Regions from separate parts of the Faecalibacterium sp. An58 genome, predicted to be linked through region 1. Evidence: riboswitches for the same ligand, from Rfam matches in the RefSeq annotation. Region 1 holds a riboswitch; the other holds the start of a gene.
The links. A riboswitch is a leader RNA that binds a small molecule or an ion and turns the genes downstream of it on or off. The one in region 1 is predicted to bind thiamine pyrophosphate.
Positions count from the first base shown of each region.

Region 2: linked by a shared signal. The riboswitch ahead of thiT (energy-coupled thiamine transporter ThiT) and the one ahead of thiW (energy coupling factor transporter S component ThiW) in region 1 are both predicted to bind thiamine pyrophosphate.

Region 1 is NZ_NFHX01000002.1:39,297-49,395, reverse strand. It holds gene B5G12_RS02640 (ABC transporter permease) at 1-254, opposite strand, end outside; gene B5G12_RS02635 (ABC transporter ATP-binding protein) at 251-985, opposite strand; gene rpmE (50S ribosomal protein L31) at 1,128-1,328, opposite strand; TPP riboswitch at 1,565-1,669, shown strand; gene thiW (energy coupling factor transporter S component ThiW) at 1,891-2,445, shown strand; gene thiM (hydroxyethylthiazole kinase) at 2,426-3,247, shown strand; gene thiE (thiamine phosphate synthase) at 3,234-3,875, shown strand; gene thiD (bifunctional hydroxymethylpyrimidine kinase/phosphomethylpyrimidine kinase) at 3,928-4,731, shown strand; gene thiC (phosphomethylpyrimidine synthase ThiC) at 4,774-6,078, shown strand; gene spo0A (sporulation transcription factor Spo0A) at 6,207-6,965, opposite strand; gene ligA (NAD-dependent DNA ligase LigA) at 7,170-9,155, opposite strand; gene B5G12_RS02585 (ferritin) at 9,375-9,887, shown strand.
Region 2 is NZ_NFHX01000003.1:1,740-11,838, reverse strand. It holds gene alaS (alanine--tRNA ligase) at 1-1,701, opposite strand, end outside; gene B5G12_RS03675 (MBL fold metallo-hydrolase) at 2,078-2,875, opposite strand; gene murA (UDP-N-acetylglucosamine 1-carboxyvinyltransferase) at 2,954-4,240, opposite strand; gene B5G12_RS03665 (fructose-1,6-bisphosphatase) at 4,523-6,529, opposite strand; gene B5G12_RS03660 (radical SAM protein) at 6,656-7,570, shown strand; gene B5G12_RS03655 (sugar kinase) at 7,787-8,875, shown strand; TPP riboswitch at 8,970-9,071, shown strand; gene thiT (energy-coupled thiamine transporter ThiT) at 9,154-9,726, shown strand; tRNA gene B5G12_RS03645 (tRNA-Ala) at 10,013-10,088, shown strand.

The DNA.
Region 1 (10,099 bases):
GGACTGGTCAGCAGCAGCTGGTCGGTGCGTGCCCGCCGCTCCTCGGCCAGGCTGCGCATGGCCAGCACCGGCACATACAGCAGCAGCACAAATACGGTGCGGTAGAGGGTGTAATAGCCAAAGTCGGTCAGACCGTAGCCCAGGTTGAGGGCAAAGAAATACAACCCCGAAGCTGCCGCCAGAAAGGCGGTCAGCAGCCAGCCCATCATGCCGGTGAAGCTGGCCCGGAATTCCCGTTTGAAAATGGCGATCATTCCGCCCCCTCCTCTCCCGGCGCATCGGAGCCGGTCAGCTCCAGAAAGACCTGTTCCAGGCTGCGTCCGCCGGCGGTCAGTTCTTCCAATGTGCCGTCCGCTGCCAGCACCCCGTGGGACAAAATGAGCACACGGCTGCACACCGCCTGCACCTCGCTGAGGATGTGGCTGGACAGGATGACCGTGTGCTTGTGGCCCAGCTGCTGGATCAGGCGGCGGATGCCGGTGACCTGGGCCGGGTCCAGACCCACGGTGGGCTCATCCAGGATGATCACCTTCGGGTCGGACAGCAGCGCCTGGGCGATGCCCACCCGCTGGCGGTAGCCCTTGGACAGGCTGCGGATCAGGCGGGGCAGCACATCTTCCACCCCGGTGCGGCGTGCGGCCGCCGCCACAGCCGCAGCCCGGCCGGCGCGGCGCACCCCCTTCAGCTCGGCGGCAAAACGCAGGTACTCGGCCACCGTCATGTCCGGATAGAGGGGCGGCGTTTCGGGCAGATACCCCACGCAGGCCCGGGCCGCGGCAGCCTCCTCGGGCAGCGGGTGGCCTTCCACCGACACTGACCCGCTGGTAGGGGCGATGTAGCCGGTGAGGATGTTCATGACTGTGGACTTGCCCGCCCCATTGGGCCCCAGCAGTCCGCAGATCTGCCCGTCCTCCACCGTAAAGGAAAGGTCCTGCACCGCCGTCCGGCGGCCATAGACCTTGGTCAGATGCGAAACTTGGATCATGCGCACGCTCCTTTTCGAACAGTGTGGCAGGAAAAACCCGCCCACCAGCAAATATAGGCTGGAAATGTGTTCAAATCATGGCAAAGTGATGAAATCAAAAAAGGCCGCCTCCCCCATCGGGGAAGCGGCCCGTTGCTGCAAATTACTTGCGGCCAAAGCGGCGATTGAAACGATCGACACGTCCGCCGGTATCAACCAGCTTCTGCTTGCCAGTGTAGAAAGGATGGCACTTGGAGCAGACTTCCACGTGGATCTCGGGCTTGGTGGAGCGGGTGTGGATCACATTGCCGCACGCGCAGGTGATGGTGCAGTCAACGTAATTGGGATGGATACCCTGTTTCATTTGCGATTCACCTCATTTCTGGTTCTGACGAATTGGGGCCATATTCCGATGTATGCGCCCATCACAACCTTCAATTTCGGCTACCCCCTCGAGCGGCCTTGGAAACGATTGCTGAACTATTATAGCACGAATCTGAAAAAAATCAAGGGCTTTTTTGCAGCGCGCCGCAGGCCGGGGTCCCCTTTTTTCCGGATTTGACACCGGCGCCCTTTGATGCTATACTACAAGCGCAAAAACCGAAGACCGTGGGGAGCTTATACATAGGCTGAGAGGAAGGTGTGGCCTTCGACCCGTAACCTGATTTGGATAATGCCAACGTAGGGAAAGAATGTTTTCTGTGCCGGAGATGTCCAGTTTGGGTGTCTCCGGCTTTTGCTTTTGCAGGAAGGGAGCGGATGCACAGAATGCACGGGCAGACCGTGCCGGGCAGGAGGGGAGCGCCTCAGGCCTTGTATACAGCGATGGGAAGCCGTGTTCCGGCGTGAGAGGAAGCCAGCAAGCTTCGACCGGCTTTGGGGGACTGTGTTTGGTCCCATTTTCACGCATTATGGAGGGATTTGTCATGAAACATACCAACATCCAAAAGCTGACCATCGCCGGCATCCTCTGCGCCGTGGCCGTAGTGGGCAGCATGTTCTCGTTCCCGGTGCTGGGCAGCAAATGCGCCCCGGTACAGCACATGGTCAACATCCTGTGTGCGGTGCTGCTGGGCCCCGGCTACGGGGTGGCGGTGGCCTTTGCCGCCAGCCTGCTGCGCAACCTGCTGGGCCTGGGCAGCCTGATGGCTTTCCCGGGCAGTATGTTCGGAGCGCTGCTGTGTGGGCTGGCCTACTGGAAGCTCAAGGCTATCCTCCCCACTCTGGTCGCGGAGGTGTTCGGCACCTCGATCCTGGGCGGGCTGTGCGCCTGGCCGGTGGCCGTCTTTCTGATGGGGCAGAGCGCCGGGGAGATAGCCTTTTATGTCTACATCGTCCCCTTCCTGGTCTCCACCGCAGGGGGCGCGGTGCTGTCGGGCATCCTGCTCTACGCACTCGCCCGGACCGGCGCCCTGGCGCAGGTGCAGCGCCGTCTGGACCTGCCGGCGAAAGGAGGCAGCCATGCTGCGGGAAACGCTTGACCGCCTGCGTGCGGCGGCGCCTCTGGTCCACTGCATCACCAACTATGTCACAGCCAACGACTGCGCCAACATCCTGCTGGCCTGCGGGGCCAGCCCCGTCATGGCGGAGGATCCCGGTGAGGTAGAGGAGGTCACCGCCCAGTGCGGCGCTCTGGTGCTGAACACCGGCACCTTGCGTCAAAGCGTCCTGCCTGCCATGCTGGCCGCAGGGGCCAGGGCCAACGCCCTGGGCCTTCCCGTAGTGCTGGACCCGGTGGGGGCAGGCAGCTCCCGACTGCGCACCGAAAGCGCCCGTATCCTGCTGGAGCGGCTGCAGCCGGCTGCCATCCGGGGCAACCTGTCCGAGATGCGCGCCCTGGCCGGCAGCGGCCAGGCCGCCCATGGGGTGGACGCCGCCCCTGCCGACCGGATCACCGCCGGGACACTGGACCAGACGGTCGCCTTTGCCAAGTCTTTTGCCCGGCAGACCGGCGCGGTCGTCGCCATCACCGGGTCCATTGATGTGGTGACCGACGGCAGGCGAGCCTTCTGCATCCGCAACGGCTGCCCCGAAATGAGCCGGGTCACCGGCACCGGATGCCAGCTGTCCGCCATGATGGGGGCCTGTCTGGCCGCGGTCCCGCAGGAGCTCCTGGCCGGGGCCGTGACGGCTGTCTGTGCCATGGGGCTGTGCGGTCAGCTGGCCCGCCGCCGCATGACCCCGCTGGACGGCAACGCCAGCTACCGCAACTACATCATCGACGCGGTGTACAACCTCACCGGCGCGCAATTGGAAGAAGGTGCCGACTATGAAGTGCGATAAGGACACCCTGCTGCTCTACGCGGTGACCGACCGGGCCTGGACCGGCAGTCAGCCCCTGGCCCGGCAGGTGGAAGCCGCCCTGCAAAACGGGGCCACCTGCCTGCAGCTGCGGGAAAAGGCTCTCGACCCCGCCGCCTTTCGGGAGGAGGCCCGGCAGATGGCCGCCCTGTGCGGGCGGTACGGCGTGCCTCTTATCATCAACGACAACGTGGAGGTGGCTCTGGCCTGCGGGGCAGCCGGGGTCCATCTGGGCCAGCAGGATATGCCCATCACCCAGGCCCGCCGGATGGCCGGCCCGGATCTCATCCTGGGAGCCTCGGCCCACACGGTGCAGGAGGCTTTGGAAGCCCAGGCCGCCGGCGCCGACTACCTGGGGGTGGGAGCGGTGTTTTCCACCTCCACCAAGGCGGATGCCTCTCCCCTGCCCCTGACCACCCTCAGGGAGATCTGCGCCGCCGTCTCCATCCCGGTGGTGGCCATCGGCGGCATCACCGAAACCAATCTTTTGCAGCTGACCGGCTGCGGTGCCGCCGGGGTGGCGGTGGTATCGGCTATTTTCGGCGCCCCCGACCCGGGAGCCGCCACCGCACGGCTGGTACAGCTGGCCCGCCAAATGACTGGCCGCTGAGCCCCTGGCGGTGCGGCGGTCCCGGCCACGCTGAGATGAAAGGAGCTATCCCATGAAGAAAAAGACTGCATTGACCATTGCCGGCAGTGACTGCAGCGGCGGCGCCGGCATCCAGGCCGACCTGAAGACCATGACCATGAACGGCGTCTACGGCATGAGCGCCATCACAGCCCTGACGGCCCAGAACACCACCGGTGTGGCGGCCATCCAGGAGGCGGACCCCGACTTTCTGGCCCGGCAGTTGGACATGGTGTTCACCGACATCTTCCCCGATGCGGTCAAGGTGGGGATGGTCTCCTCCTCGGCCCTGATCCGGGTGATCGCGCAGAAGCTGCGCCAATACCAGGCCCGCAGCATCGTAGTGGACCCGGTGATGGTGACCACCAGCGGCTCGGCCCTGCTGGAGAGCGAGGCCGTGGCTGCGCTCAAATCCGAGCTGCTGCCCCTGGCCACCCTGATCACGCCCAACATCCCCGAAGCACAGGTACTGACCGGGGCAGAGATCTGCACCCCCGCCCAGATGGAGCTAGCCGGCCGGCAGCTGTACGAGAGCTATGGCTGTGCCGTGCTGGTCAAGGGCGGGCACAGTGTCAACGACGCCAACGATCTGTTATGGACCCGGGACGGCCCCACATGGTTCTACGGCCAGCGCATCCGGAACCCCAACACCCACGGCACCGGCTGTACCCTGTCTTCGGCCATCGCCTCCAACCTGGCCAAGGGCTATCCCCTGCCCCAGGCCATCCAGCGGGCCAAAGAGTACCTGTCCGGAGCTCTGGCCGCCATGCTGGATCTGGGGCAGGGCCGCGGGCCCATGGATCACGCCTTTGACCTGCACAGCCCCTTTGGGGCGTGAGCAGACCAGCCCAGCCGCACCCACACGAAAGGAGCTATCACCATGCGAACCTATGCGACCCAAATGGAAGCCGCCCGTCTGGGCATCGTCACCCCTGAGATGAAGGCGGTGGCTGCTCAGGAATACCGCACCGAAGAAGAGATCCGCCAGCTGGTGGCCCAAGGCCAGGTAGCCATCTGTGCCAACCGGCTGCACACCTGCCTCAAACCGGCGGGCGTGGGCTCGATGCTGCGCACCAAGATCAACGTCAACCTGGGGGTCTCCCGCGACTGCAAGGACTATGATGTGGAGATGAAAAAAGTGATGCTGGCCGTGGACATGGGGGCCGACGCCATCATGGACCTGTCCTCCCATGGAAACACCCAGCCCTTCCGCCAGAAACTGACCCGGGAGTGCCCGGCCATGATCGGCACCGTACCCATCTACGACAGCGTCATCCACTACCAGCGGGATCTTGCCACCCTGTCGGCCCAGGACTTCCTGGATGTGATCCGGCTGCACGCCCAGGACGGCGTGGATTTCGTCACCCTCCACTGCGGCATCACCCGCAAGACCATCCAGCAGATCAAGACCCACAAGCGCAAAATGAACATCGTCTCCCGGGGCGGGTCGCTGGTCTTTGCGTGGATGAGCATGACCGGCCAGGAAAACCCCTTTTATGAATATTTCGACCAGATCCTGGATATCTGCCGGGAGTACGATGTCACCATCTCGCTGGGAGACGCCTGCCGTCCCGGGTGCCTGGCCGACGGCAGCGATGTGTGCCAGATCGAAGAACTGGTCCGGCTGGGCGAACTGACCCGGCGGGCCTGGGCCAAGGACGTCCAGGTGATGGTAGAAGGCCCCGGCCATATGCCCATGGATCAGATCGAGGCCAACATGAAGATGCAGCAGACCCTCTGCATGGGCGCCCCCTTCTATGTGCTGGGCCCCATCGTCACCGACATTGCCCCCGGCTACGACCACATCACGGCGGCCATCGGCGGCGCCATGGCTGCGGCGGCAGGAGCCGCCTTCCTGTGCTATGTGACCCCGGCGGAACACCTGGCCCTGCCCAATCTGGAAGACGTCAAGCAGGGCATCATGTCCGCCCGCATCGCAGCCCATGCAGCCGATATCGCCAAAAAGGTGCCGCACGCCCGGGACGCCGATGACGCCATGGCCGATGCCCGCCGCACCTTCGACTGGGACAAGCAGTGGGAGTGCGCCATGGACCCCGAGACCGCCAAGAGCATCCGGGCCGACCGTTCCCCCGAATTTGAGGACAGCTGCTCCATGTGCGGCAAATTCTGCGCGGTGCGCAGCATGAACAAGGCCCTGAACGGAGAGTACATCGATATCCTCTGACCGGAAAAACCAAAATCATTTCAAGCAAAAGACCTCTGCCCGTCAAAAGGCAGAGGTCTTTGATTTGGACCGGACCGCGCACGGCACAGGCCAACGATATAGAGAAATGGCTTTTTATCGCTGTTTTATCAGCCTGTGCGGCGTTTTTTGTCCAGACGCATTTTGTCGGCGATCATGGCGATGAACTCGCTGTTGGTGGGCTTGCCGCGCAGGCTGTGGACGGTGTAGCCGAAATAGTGGTTCAATGTCTCCACGTCGCCCCGGTCCCAGGCCACTTCAATGGCGTGACGGATGGCGCGTTCCACCCGGCTGGCGCTGGTGTTGTTCATCCGGGCGATCTCCGGATACAGGCGCTTGGTCACCGCGTTGATATAATCGGGATCGTTCATGGTCAGCAGGATTCCGTCCCGCAGGAACTGATAGCCCTTGATATGGGCCGGCACCCCGATCTGGTGCAGGATCTCGGTCACCGTCATCTCGTCGCTGTCTGCACTGGAATAGGCAGGCTGGCGGTTGCGTCCGGCCGCCGCTTTCAGCACACGGGCCGCGAGGATGTTCTCATCGAAAGGCTTGACAAAGTAGTAGGAGAACCCCGCATCCAGCAGCTCCTGGATCACGTTCTCACTCTGAAAGGCCCCTGTCACAAAGAAAGCTGTGCTCAGCTCCCCCGCGGTGTTGTAGCGCTGCTTGACCGTCAAAGCATCCAGCCCGGGCATAAAGGCGTCCAGAAGCACCACATGGGGACGAAGCACCAACATTTTCTGCAGTACCTTTAAACCGTCCTTTTCCACCACGGTCACTTCAATGCCTTTCTGCTCCAGCGCTTCCCGGCATAAAGGGGTGACATCCGGCCCCGTATCAGACATCAAAAATCTCACTTTGTCCATGATCGTTCCTCCAGCATGTGTCAAAAGGTTTCACAGCGGCAGGGCCGCCCGCGCCCGACAGGGCTGCGGACAGTCCGTGGAAATGTCCCAGCACAATGGATTTTACCATAATTTCCCAGTTACTTCAACAGTATAAATTGGCAATTTTTGGAAATTACAGTCATCTGCCAACCGCCTTTTGTCCTGCAGCACAGCTTCGACAGGTTACGATCCGATCATCGACAAAAACTCCGCCTCGCTGAGCACCGGCACACCCAGCTGGCGGGCCTTGTCCAGCTTGCTGCCGGCGGCCTCGCCTGCCAGTACATAGGCTGTCTTTTTGGACACCGAGCTGCTGGCCTTGCCCCCGTTCTGAACGATCATCGCCTCGGCTTCCTTGCGGGAAAGGGTGGGCAGCGTCCCGGTCACAACGATGGTCTTGCCGGCCAGTTTATCGGTGCGGACCTGGCCCTGCCACCGCATATTCACTCCCTGGGCGGCCAGACGCCGCACCAGGTCGGCAGTCCCCTCCCGGGCGAAGAACTCCACCACACTCTGGGCCATCACCGCGCCAAATCCGTCGATCTCACAGATCTGCTCTGCGGTGGCGGCGGCCACTGCCTCCATCGTGCCAAAGTGACCCGCCAGCAGGGCGGCGGCCTTGTCGCCGATGTTCCGGATCCCCAGGCCGAACAGCAGCTTGTCCAGGTTGTTCTCCTTGCTGTGGGCGATGGCCGCCAGCAGGTTGTCGGCGCTCTTGTCCTTGAACTTGTCCAGGGTCAGCAGCTGCTCCCGGGTCAGGGTATACAGGTCTGCGGCCGAGCGCACCAGGCCCCGGTCCACCAGTTGGGTGCATACCGCCACTCCCAGCCCGTCGATGTCCATGGCATCCCGGGAGGCAAAATGGATCAGGTTGCGCAGGGCCTGGGCGGGGCACTCGGGGTTGACGCAGCGCAGGGCGGCCTCATCGGCCAGATGGGCCACAGGCGCCCCGCAGCTGGGACAGACGGCAGGCATCTGCCAAGGCTGCGCCTCCGGAGCGTGGGCGGTCACACCGATCACCTCGGGGATGATCTCCCCTGCCTTCCGCACCTGGATGGTATCCCCGATGCACAGACCCAGCTGCCGGATAAAGTCCTCGTTGTGCAGCGTCGCCCGGGACACGGTGGTGCCCGCCAGGGTGACCGGCTCAAAGGAAGCCGTCGGGGTCAGCACACCGGTGCGGCCCACCGCCACCTCGATGTCCAGCAGTTTGGTCTCCTTGACCTCGGGGGGATACTTGAATGCGATAGCCCACCGCGGGAATTTGGCGGTGGAGCCCAGCTGAGTCCGCTGGGCCAGGCTGTCCACCTTGATCACCGCGCCGTCCATGTCGAACCCCAGGGCTGCACGCTCTGTGCCGATCTGTTCGATCTCCGCAATGGCGTTCTCGATGTTGTCCACCAGGTGATACCGGGGAGACACCGGCAGCCCCAGCTGTTTCAGATAGTCCAGGCTGGCGGCATGGCTGGTCAGCTCCATCCCCCGCACCTGCTGCACATTGAAAATGAAGATGCCCAGACCGCGGCTGCCTGTCACCTTGGGGTCTTTCTGGCGCAGACTGCCGGCGGCGGCGTTGCGGGGATTTTTGAACGGGGCCGCCCCCTGCAGCTCCTGTTCCTCGCATAGCTTCTGGAACGCCCTGTGAGGCATATACACTTCACCGCGCACCTCCAGATAGGCGGGGGCCCCTTCCTTCAAAGTCTTGGGGATGCTGCGGATGGCCCGCACGTTGGGGGTCACATCCTCCCCTACCTCGCCGTCTCCCCGGGTGGAGGCCCGTACCAGCTGGCCGTTCTCATACTCCAGGCTGCAGGACAACCCGTCGATCTTGATCTCTACCACGTACTGTGGCTGGATCCCTGCGTCCCGCACACGGCGGTCAAAGTCCCGCAGTTCGTCGTAGCTGAATGCATCCAGCAGGCTCTCCATTTTGACCGTGTGGGTCACCTTGGCAAAGCGGCCGCTGGGGGTGCCGCCCACGTGCTGGGTGGGGGAATCGGGGGTGACCAACTGAGGGTACTCCGCCTCGATCTGACGCAGCTCCCGCATCAGGTCGTCGTACTGGAAATCCTCCAGCTGGGGGGCGTCCTGGTCGTAGTACAGGCGGTTGTTGTATTCGATGACCCGCCGCAGCTCCTGTGCACGCTGGCGGGCCTGTTCCAGTTCCATCATAGATCCTCTCCTTCCGCCCCGGCAGCCGGGGCCTCTCTTACATAATACCATAAAACGCCCGGGAAGGGAACGTTCCAACCGGAATCCATCTCTTTTAAAAATGTGACCCGCTCACAGGGAAGGTTGACTTTCCCGCCGTCCCATGCTATGATTAGCACATACAAACCACACGGCTGCACCCGCAGCCTTTTGACCATACACAGGAGGTTCTTTGCCATGGATCAGAAAGTTTATGAACTGCTCAACGCCCAGATCAACAAGGAGTTCTACTCCGCCTACCTCTATCTGGAGATCGCCAACTACTATGACGCCAAGGGCCTGGACGGCTTTGCCAACTGGTACGAGATCCAGGCCAAGGAAGAACAGGATCACGCCATGCTGTTCTACCGCTACCTGCACAACAACAGCCAGCCGGTGGTGCTGGACACCATCCAGAAGCCCGAGACCAACTTCACCGACCTGATCGGCCCTCTGAAGGCTGCCCTGGGCCATGAGAAGTATGTCACCAGCCTCATCAACGCCATCTATGCGGCTGCTGTGGAGGCCAAGGACTACCGCACCGTCCAGTTCCTGGATTGGTTCATCAAGGAGCAGGGCGAGGAGGAAAAGAACTCCGCCGACCAGATCACCAAGATGGAGCTGTACGGCGGCGACGCCCGCAGCCTCTATATGCTGAACAGCGAGCTGCTGAGCCGTACTTACACCGCACCTTCCCTGACTTTGGACTAAGGTGTATCTGAAAAAACGCAACGCTGTTCCATTCTGCCAAAAACGCCCATCTGCCTTGCATTTGGGCATTTTGACTTCAGATACACCCTAAAAGCAAGCCGTTCATCCGCATCCGCGCCCCCGTTCCTCTGCGAACGGGGGCTTTTTCTGTCGATGCAAAAAAGGTCCCTCTTGCGTTGATTTTGCATCTACGTGAGAGGGACCTCTTTTTC
Region 2 (10,099 bases), on a different contig from region 1:
AATGGCCCAGCGGTATTCCTTGTCCACCTGAGCGGTCAGGGTGTCGCCCACCCGCACATAGCCGTTCTCCAGCACGCAGGTGTGGACGAAGTACCCCTTGGGAGTCTTTTTCACATCCAGCACCCGCAGCGCGCAGTTGTCGCCGGACAGCACGCCGTGGTCGGCCACCTGGCCGCCCATCTCGGCGTAGAAGGGGGTCTTGTCCAGCACCACCAGCACCCCTTCCTTGGCCTGGTCATCGGTGGAAATGCCGTCGGTGAGGGTCTCCTCATCGGACAGGGCCACCACCACGCCGGTATCGGTCAGGGTGTCGTAGCCGGTAAAGACGGTAGGGGCTGCGGTCAGCTCACCGAACAGGTCGGCGCTCCAGCCCGAAATATTCTTCTTGAGGCGCTCGGCGCGGGCGCGCTCTTTCTGCTTGGTCATCTCGGCGTGGAAGCCGTCCTCGTCCACCTGGATGCCCTGCTCGGCGGCGATCTCCCGGGTCAGGTCCAGGGGGAAGCCGAAGGTATCGTTCAGCTTGAAAGCGTCCAGGCCGCTGAGGATGTGCTGATGGGCCTTTTCCATGGCGTCGATCAGGCCGGTGAGGATGTTCATGCCGGCATCGATGGTGCGGGCAAAGTTGGCCTCCTCGGTGCCCACCACCTTCTTGATGTAGGCGGCGTGCTCCCGCAGCTCGGGATAGGCGCTCTCACTGGACTGGATCACCGTCTCCACCAGGTCCACCAGGAAGGGGCCCTGGATGCCCAGCAGGCGGCCATGGCGGGCGGCCCGGCGCAGCAGACGGCGCAGCACATAGCCCCGTCCCTCATTGGAGGGCAGGATGCCGTCCGACACCATAAAGGTGCAGCTGCGGATATGGTCGGTGATGACGCGGATGGACACGTCGGTCTTTTCGTTCTGCTTATAGGTCTTGCCGGCAATGTGCTCCACATGGTGCAGCACGCTCTGGACGGTGTCCACCTCAAACAGGTTGCCCACCCCCTGCATCACGCAGGCCAGACGCTCCAGGCCCATGCCGGTGTCGATGTTGGGCTTGGGCAGACGCTCATAGTGGCCCTTGCCGTCCGAATCGAACTGGCTGAACACCAGGTTCCAGATCTCCATATAGCGGTCGCAGTCGCAGCCGGGGCCGCAGGTGGGCTTGCCGCAGCCGTACTCGGGGCCGCGGTCGAAGTAGATCTCGGAGCAGGGGCCGCAGGGACCGGAGCCGTGCTCCCAGAAGTTGTCCTCCTTGCCCATCCGCACCATGTGGTCGGGGGCGATGCCCACCTTCTGGGTCCAGATGTCATAGGCCTCGTCGTCGTCCAGGTAGACCGAGATATACAGCTTGTCCTTGGGAATGGCCATCCACTCGTCGCTGGTCAAAAACTCCCAGGCCCAGGGGATCACCTCATCCTTGAAGTAGTCCTGGAACGAGAAGTTGCCCAGCATCTCAAAGAAGGTGCCATGGCGGGCGGTGATGCCCACCCGCTCGATGTCGGGGGTGCGGATGCACTTCTGGCAGGTGGTCACCCGGTGGCGGGGCGGCTCCTCCTGGCCCAGGAACCATTTCTTCATGGGGGCCATGCCGCTGTTGATCAAAAGCAGGCTGGGGTCATCCTTGGGCACCAGGGGGAAGCTGCCCAGGCGCAGGTGGCCCTTGCCCTCAAAAAAGCTGAGGTACTTCTCACGCAGTTCATTCAAACCGGTCCATTGCATATACGATTCTCTCCTTGTTCTAGATATGACACGGCAGCGGAGCGGAAACAAAAACAGCCCCCGCCCCGACCAGGGACGAAGGCTGCCGTGTAACTGCTCCGTGGTACCACCCAATTTGCGGCGGGCTGTGGCCCTGCCGCCTCTTTTTGCCGCAATAACGCTGCGCCGCGCCCGGCTTATCTCACCGGGAGCTCGAGGGTGGCATGGGGTGTGGTCAGACCGGAGGGCCTTGCAGCTGGAAAGCCCTCTCTCTGCGCGGCTGCGCCGCACCCCTGGCCCTGTCATAGCCAAGTAACCTTTTTTGATTCCGGCTGCGGCCCGCCGGGCCGCACCGATTAAATTATAGCATGTACGCGGCTTTTGTCAACCGTTTCGCTCAAAATTCCAGCGCGGGGCTGATCTCGCTGCGGCGCTGGGCCTGCACCACACAGTCTTTGCCGGGCACCACGCTCCCCGCCCCCAGGGTGGTAAAGACGGTTTGCAGCGCCAGGGCCGGCGTGTTGTTCTCCTGGGACAGGTGGCACAGGGCAAATTTCTCACACCCGCCCTGCACCAGCTCCAGCAGCTTCTCGCTGCACTCGTCGTTGGAGAGGTGGCCCCGGGGGCTCTCGATGCGGGCCCGCAGATAATACGGATACGGCCCGTTGCGCAGCATATAGGGATCGTAGTTGCTCTCCAGCGCCACCAGGTCGCACCCGGCCAGGGCCTGGTGCACCGGCTGGGTCAGGGTACCCAGGTCGGTGGCAATGGTCATCACTTTGCCGTCGGGGGTACAGATGCGGTAGCCCACGCAGGGCACATCGTGGCTGGTGGCAAAGGCACGCACGCCAAACCCGGCTACATCGGTCTCCTCCCCGGCTTTTTCGTCCATCACCCGCAGAGGGCAGGCCGCCGGGACGGTCCCCGAGGCCTCCAGCGCCTGCAGGGTAGCCTCGGCCCCATACACCGGCAAAGGATGCCGCTTGAGGAAGGTCGCCAGGCCCTTGATGTGGTCGCTGTGCTCATGGGTGACCAGGATGCCCCCGCAGCCGGCGGCGTCCAGACCCAGCTCCCGCAGGGCCCCGGTGGTCACCCGCACCCCTTTGCCCATATCCACCAGCAGATAGGCATCCTTGCAGCGCACCACGCTGCAGTTGCCCGACGATCCGGAATAAAGCGAGATAAATTCTGCCATCCAAAGGGGCCCTCCCCGCCCCACAGGAAAGGAGCCGCACCCCTGGGATGCAGCTCCCGCTGTCGTACATCGATCCGATCAGAGCGCCTGCTCCAGCGCGGCGGGCACCCGCTCCACCTTGCGGATATCGGCCCCCAGGCCCTGGAGCTTCTCCACGATGTTCTCGTAACCCCGCTCGATGTGGCTGATCTCCTCGATCTCGCTGGTGCCGTCGGCCATCAGGGCCGCCACCACCATGGCCGCGCCGGCCCGCAGGTCACTGGCCCGCAGGGGCGCGGGGATCAGGTGGTCCACCCCTTCGATGACCGCCACCTGGCCGTCCACCTGGATGTTGGCCCCCATCTTGCGCAGCTCGTCCACATAGCGGAAACGGTTGTCCCAGATGCCCTCGGTGATGGTGCTGGTCCCCTTGGCCACGCTCAGGAGCACCCCCATCAGGGGCTGCATATCGGTGGGGAAGCCCGGGTGGGGCATGGTGTTGATCTTGGTGGGCAGGATGGGCCCGGTGCGGCAGACGTGCACCGAGTCGTCAAACTCCTCCACCTCGGCGCCGCAGCGGCGCAGCTTGGCGGTGATGGGCTCCAGGTGTTTGGGGGTGACGTTCTTGATCAGCACGTCCCCGCCGGTGGCCACGGCGGCCACCATATAGCTGCCGGCCTCGATCTGGTCGGGGATGATGCTGTAGGTGCACCCATGCATCTGAGTGACCCCCCGCACCTTGATGACGTCGGTGCCTGCGCCCCGCACATCGGCGCCGCACATATTCAGGAAGTTGGCCAGGTCCACCACATGGGGTTCCTTGGCGCAGTTCTCCAGCACGGTCTGGCCCTCGGCCATGACGGCGGAGAGCATGGCGTTCATGGTGGCGCCCACGCTGACCTTGTCAAAGAAGATGCGGGCGCCCCGCAGTTTCTCCCTGGCCCGGACCGTGATCATGCCGTAATCCACGCTGTCCTGGGCGCCCAGGGCGCTGAACGCCTTGAGGTGCTGGTCGATGGGACGGGGACCCAGGTTGCATCCGCCGGGCATGGCCACCTGGGCCTTGCCGAAGCGGGACAGCAGCGCCCCCAAAAAGTAATAGCTGGCCCGCATCTGGCGGGACAGATCGTCCGGCACATTGGTACCCATCAGATGGGTGGTGTCGATCTCATAGGTGTTCTTGCGCAGCATGCGCACCTGAGCGCCCAGAGCGCTGAGGATGTTCAGACTCACCGACACGTCGCTGATATTGGGCAGATTCTCGATCACACAGACGCCGCCGGCCAGGATGGTGGCAGGCAGGATGCCCACTGCCGCATTTTTGGCGCCCGATATGGTGACTTCGCCCTGCAAAGGCTTGCCGCCTGTAATAACAAACTTCTCCAAAGTAATGATCTCCTTCATGGGTCCGCAGATTGCATAAACGTCCCACGCCGCTTTCCCTCCGGCCCGCCCCGCAGTTTTTGCACACAGGCAGGCGCATTTTGGGGACGGCAAACAGAGGCCGCCCCATTGCGGCTCACCTTATTATACACAACTCTCCGAAAAAAGCAAAGTTTCAGGCCGTGGGTTTGCCCTTATTTTCTGTTTTGCCCAGATTCTCCATATTCATTCTGCTTTTTTCTCCCTTTTTCACAGAATGTACAACACCGCCCCGGCCGCTGCGGCTCACCACACCCGGTCCTCGATGGCGGTCTCCTTGATCCAGCCCAGCTGGTAGGCGGCCACCAGCTGCTTGAGGTCGTGCACTTTTTCCCGCAGGACCTCCCCTTCATCCACGTCCTCCACCAGGACCCGGCGGTTTTCCTGCTCCAGGATATTTTCCCGCGAAACGATGTCGATATTCTCGGTGATGGCCTTTTCTGCGCTGATAAAGGGCTGATGGGTGCGCAGGGACATATCCCGGCTGGAGTAGGTCAGGGTATATCCCGCGATGCCAGTCTTGTCGTGGTAGGCCCGGCAGAACCCGCCGTCGATGACGATCAGCCGTCCGCCCCCCTTGATGGGGCTCTCACCGTTTTTCTCCTGGACCGGCACATGGCCGTTGATGATATGGCAGGAGCCCGGCAGCCCGAACTCCGCCAGGATGCGCCGGCAGACCGACTCCTCGTTGTACCAGGTATAGTAGGGGTCCTTCACCTCCACGTGGGCGGCGGGGTCGGCCACATACAGCCGCTCAAAGGTGGTCATGGCGCTGCGCCCAAACAGTGGGGACAGCTTGCCGCACCACAGATACCACAAAAAGTCCTGGCCGCTGCGCCGGGCCGGGCTGTCCTCGGGGGCATAATAGCCCAGCCGCGCCCGCTGGTCGCAGTAATCCATCAGGGCACGGCCCGCATACAGCCGCCCTTCAAACCGCTCGGCGGCAAAGTCTCCCGCCGCGGTCATGGGCACCGCCCCGTGATAGAGCAGGTTGCCGTTTTCGATGTGGTAGACGCTGCCCTTGGCGTAGAGGAACCGGACGTGCTGCTGGAGCCGGGCGCTCTGCCGGAAGGAGGCCACCAGCCGCTCCACCACCATCTGCTCGTCCTCGTTCAGGGCGGCGGGGTCGGCGGGGTCCACCGTGGGGAAACTGGTGTCCCGCAGCGGGTACTCCCGGCCGCCGATGTCCACCGTCCCCCTGTCCCAGTGGATCCGGCGCAGGAAGTCCCGCCCCTGCATCTGGAAATCGGGGTTGCGGTCGATGACCGCGCACTCCAACTTGAACAGGATGATGGAAATGGCCTTGTGCATGACGGCGCAGCGGTAGAGCATCCCCTCGGTGTAGGGGCCGCGGGCGGCGTCGGTGTGGGGCATCCAGATGGTCAGATCGTCCCGGCCGTAATACTGGTCGGCCATCCGCTGCAAATGCCGCAGATTGATGCCATAGCTGTCCTCGATCATGCCGTGGTTGTGGTAAGCAAGGGTGGTCTTGAGAACGGTGGCGCAGCAGATGGGGCTGCCGGCCGCCGCGCCCATCCACACCACATCGTGGTTGCCCCACTGGATGTCCACGCTGTGATGGCGCAGCAGCAGGTCCAGAATGATGTCGGGGCGGGGCCCCCGGTCGAACAGGTCCCCCACGATGTGCAGCTTATCCACCGCCAGCCGCTTGATCAGTTCACACAGCCGGGTGATGAACCGCTCGGCCCGCCCGTTCTCAATGATACTGCCCACGATCTGGCCATAGTAGAGGTCCTTGTCGTGGTCCTCGAAGTGGGCGTGGAGCAGCTCGTCCAGAATGTAGCCGCAGCTGGACGGCAGGCAGGAGCGCACATAGTTGCGGGTGTGCTTGGAGGACACCAGCCGGCAGATGTCGATGAGGCGGAACAGCGTCTGGCTGTACCAGTCCTCCAGCGCGGCCTCGGTGGGCTGTTTTGCCTTGAGCTGAGGCAGCTTTTCGGCCGGGTAGTAGATCAGGGTGGCCAGCTCGGCCCGGGTCTCGGGGGGCACTCCCTGGCCCAGCACCTGGTCCACCTTCTCCCGGATCACCCCCGAAGCCGAGTTGAGGATGTGGACAAAGGCTTCGTTCTCCCCATGCAGGTCGCTCATGAAATGTTCGGTGCCCTTGGGCAGCTTGAGCAGGGCCTGGGTGCTGATGATCTCGCTGGCCGCAGCCGCCTGGGACGGGTAATCCCGGGCCAGCAGCCGCAGATATTTCAGGTTGCGGCGGATCTCCTCGTGTTCAGTCTGCATCGCTTGTCCCTCCCTGTGCAGCGGTATACAAGTTTTTTCTGTATCAGTATAACACGGCGGGGGCAAAAAATGGTATACTGTTTGCGAAACACACCGGTAAATCTTTTGGAAGGGACTTTATGCAATATGTCTACATCATTCGTCATCCCCAGCCGCTGCTCCCTCTGCCCCCGGCGCTGCGGCGCTGACCGGGCCGCCGGGCGCACCGGCTATTGCGGCGCGGGGGGCGCCCTCAAGGTGGCCCGGGCCGCCCTGCATTTCTGGGAAGAGCCCTGCATCAGCGGCACCCGGGGCAGCGGCACCGTCTTTTTCTCGGGGTGTGCCCTCCAGTGCTGCTACTGCCAGAACTACCCCATCAGCGCCCAGTGTTTTGGCAAGGAGGTCACGGTGGAGCGGCTGGCCCAGATCTTTCTGGACCTGCAGGCCCAGGGGGCCCACAACATCAATCTGGTTACCCCGGGGCAGTGGCAGCCCTGGATCATCGCCGCCCTGACCCTGGCCCGGGACGCCGGGCTGGACCTGCCCATCGTCTGCAACACCGGCGGCTACGAGACGCCGGACAGCATCCGGCGCTGGCAGGGCTTCATCGACATCTGGCTGGCCGACCTGAAATACGTCTCTCCCGCCCTCTCGGCTGAGATGAGCGCCGCCCCCGACTACTTTGCGGTGGCAAAGCAGGCCATCGAGGCCATGATGGCCCAGACGGGCCGCCCGGTCTACGGCCCCGACGGGATGCTGCGCCGCGGGGTGATCCTGCGGCATCTGGCCCTGCCCGGCCACATCGACGACAGCTTCCGGGTGCTGGACCAGATGGCCGCCTGGAACGACGCCGACCCCGGGTGCCTGGTGCCCAGCATCATGAGCCAGTACACCCCCTTTTACAAGGCGGCAGAACACGGCATCGGCCGGCGGATCACCACCTACGAATACCGCCGGGTGGTCAACGATGCGGTGGACAAGGGCCTGACCAGCGGCTTTATGCAGCAGAAAAGCAGCGCCCGGGAAGAATATACCCCCGCCTTCGATCTGACCGGCGTGTGAACTTCTGCCCCTCTCTCCAAACCCGCGCAGCTGCGCCGGAAGTGCGCGTTTTCATCCAGATGCACAGCAAATTTGACGAAAATTTGGTATATTTTTCTCCTTTGTTTCAGCAAGACTGCTTGAAATCCGTTCCAAAAAGAAATATAATGGATACAACAATTACAATGCGGCAGTTTGGCTGCATCCACTCCCATGGGAAACTGAAGGAGGAACCTTATGGAACACTATAACCCCCTGCTGAGCAAAGATACCACCGCCCCCAAGTTCATCACCTGCGGCGAGATCATGCTGCGGCTGACCCCGCCCAACTACGAAAAGATCCGTATGACCTCCAGCTTTGAGGCCAGCTATGGCGGCAGCGAAGCCAACATCGCCCTGGCTCTGGCCAACCTCGGGGTGGACAGCACCTTTTTCAGCGTAGTGCCCAACAACAGCCTGGGCAAGAGCGCCGTGCGTATGCTGCGCTCCAACGACGTGCACTGCACTCCCATGATCCTGGCCACCCCCGAGGATGTGCCCACCCACCGTCTGGGCACCTATTATCTGGAGACGGGCTACGGCATCCGGGCCTCCAAGGTCACCTATGACCGCAAGCACAGCGCCATCACCGAGTACGATTTTTCCCGGGTGGACCTGGATGCTTTGCTGGACGGCTTTGACTGGCTGCATCTGAGCGGCATCACCCCGGCCCTGGCCCCCAACTGCCGTACCCTGACCATGGACCTGCTGAAAGTGGCCAAACAGAAGGGCCTGACCGTCAGCTTTGACGGCAACTTCCGCAGCAGCCTGTGGAGCTGGGAGGACGCCCGGGACTTCTGCACCGAGTGCCTGCCCTATGTGGACGTACTGCTGGGCATCGAGCCCTACCATCTGTGGAAGGACGAGAACGATCACAGCAAGGGCGACTGGAAGGACGGCGTACCCCTCCAGCCCAGCTACGAGCAGCAGGACGAGATCTTCCAGCGTTTCATTGAGCGCTATCCCAACATCAAGTGCATCGCCCGCCATGTGCGCTACGCCCACAGCGGCAGCGAGAACAGCCTGAAGGCTTTCATGTGGCTGGACGGCCATACCTTTGAGAGCAAGCTGTTCACCTTCAACATCCTGGACCGGGTGGGCGGCGGCGACGCCTTCGCCAGCGGCCTGATCTACGCCATGCTGCACCACTACAAGGCCATGGACATCATCAACTTTGCGGTGGCCAGCAGCGCCATCAAGCACACCATCCATGGCGACGCCAACATCACCGACGATGTGGGGACCATCCGCAACCTGATGAACATGAACTACGACATCAAGCGCTGACCTCGTACTTATCCCGCCCCCGGCTGGTAGCCGGGGGCTTTTTGTATCCCAAAAGTCTTGACATTTGCCCTGCTGCGCTTATACTGAAAGACGGACATGAAAACAGGGGCGCCGAAAGGCTGAGATCCGCACAGGCGGAGCACCCTTTAACCTGATCCGGGTAATGCCGGCGTAGGTAAGTTTGCGGAACGTCCGTTTTGTGAACACCCCGTGCGCCTGCTGAATGCCAGCGGGCGCATTTTGTTTTTGTGTACTATTTTTGAGGAGGGATCTTTCCCATGACCAAAACTTACTCCAAGACCCGCATCCTTGTGGAATGCGCCCTGATGATCGCAGCGGGCACCGTACTGTCCAACTTCAAGATCTATGAACTGCCCAACGGCGGCAGCGTCACCTTCCTGAGCATGCTGCCCTTCGTGCTGGTGTCCTTCCGGCATGGAGCCAAGTGGGGCCTGTTCACCGGCTTTGTAAACAGCCTGCTGCAGATGCTGCTGGGCTTCTATGCACCGCCGGTGCCCAGCTTCCTGTATTTCCTGGGCGAGGTGCTGCTGGACTATGTGCTGGCTTTTATGGCGCTGGGCCTGGCCGATCTGTTTGCCCGCCCCTTCAGGAACCGCGCCGTTGGTATCGCGGTGGGAACCTTTGCGGTGGGCTTTTTGCGGTTCATCTGCAGCTTCTTGTCCGGCGTGCTGGTGTGGGGCAACCTGAACGAGGGCCTGGCCGCCTGGACTTACAGCCTGGGCTACAACGCCAGCTACATGCTCCCTGAGACCCTGCTGACCATGGCAGGCGCCCTGCTGATCTACAAGGCCGCGCCCCAGCTGTTCGCGCCGCAGGAGCGCAAAGGCTGAGCGCAGAAAACAACGCATTGCCGCCAGGCTTCAACGCCCGGCGGCTTTTTTGCAGAAAAAGTCAAAAACAGGCTTGACATTCTCCCCGCCCTTTGCTATAATAACTGACGTCGCCGGTCAAACACCACCGCGGCGGCCCACAAAACGGAACATCTGGGGGTATAGCTCAGCTGGGAGCCCGGTTGAAATGGTTACATACCCCTCGGGTTCTTCACTTTCCAAAATGTTGCTCAGGTGAGCAACACGCTTTACAATCGAATAAGAAATACCCAGAGCACCCTAACATGGGGGTATAGCTCAGCTGGGAGAGCGCTTGAATGGCATTCAAGAGGTCAGCGGTTCGATCCCGCTTATCTCCACCAAAATCAGGTGC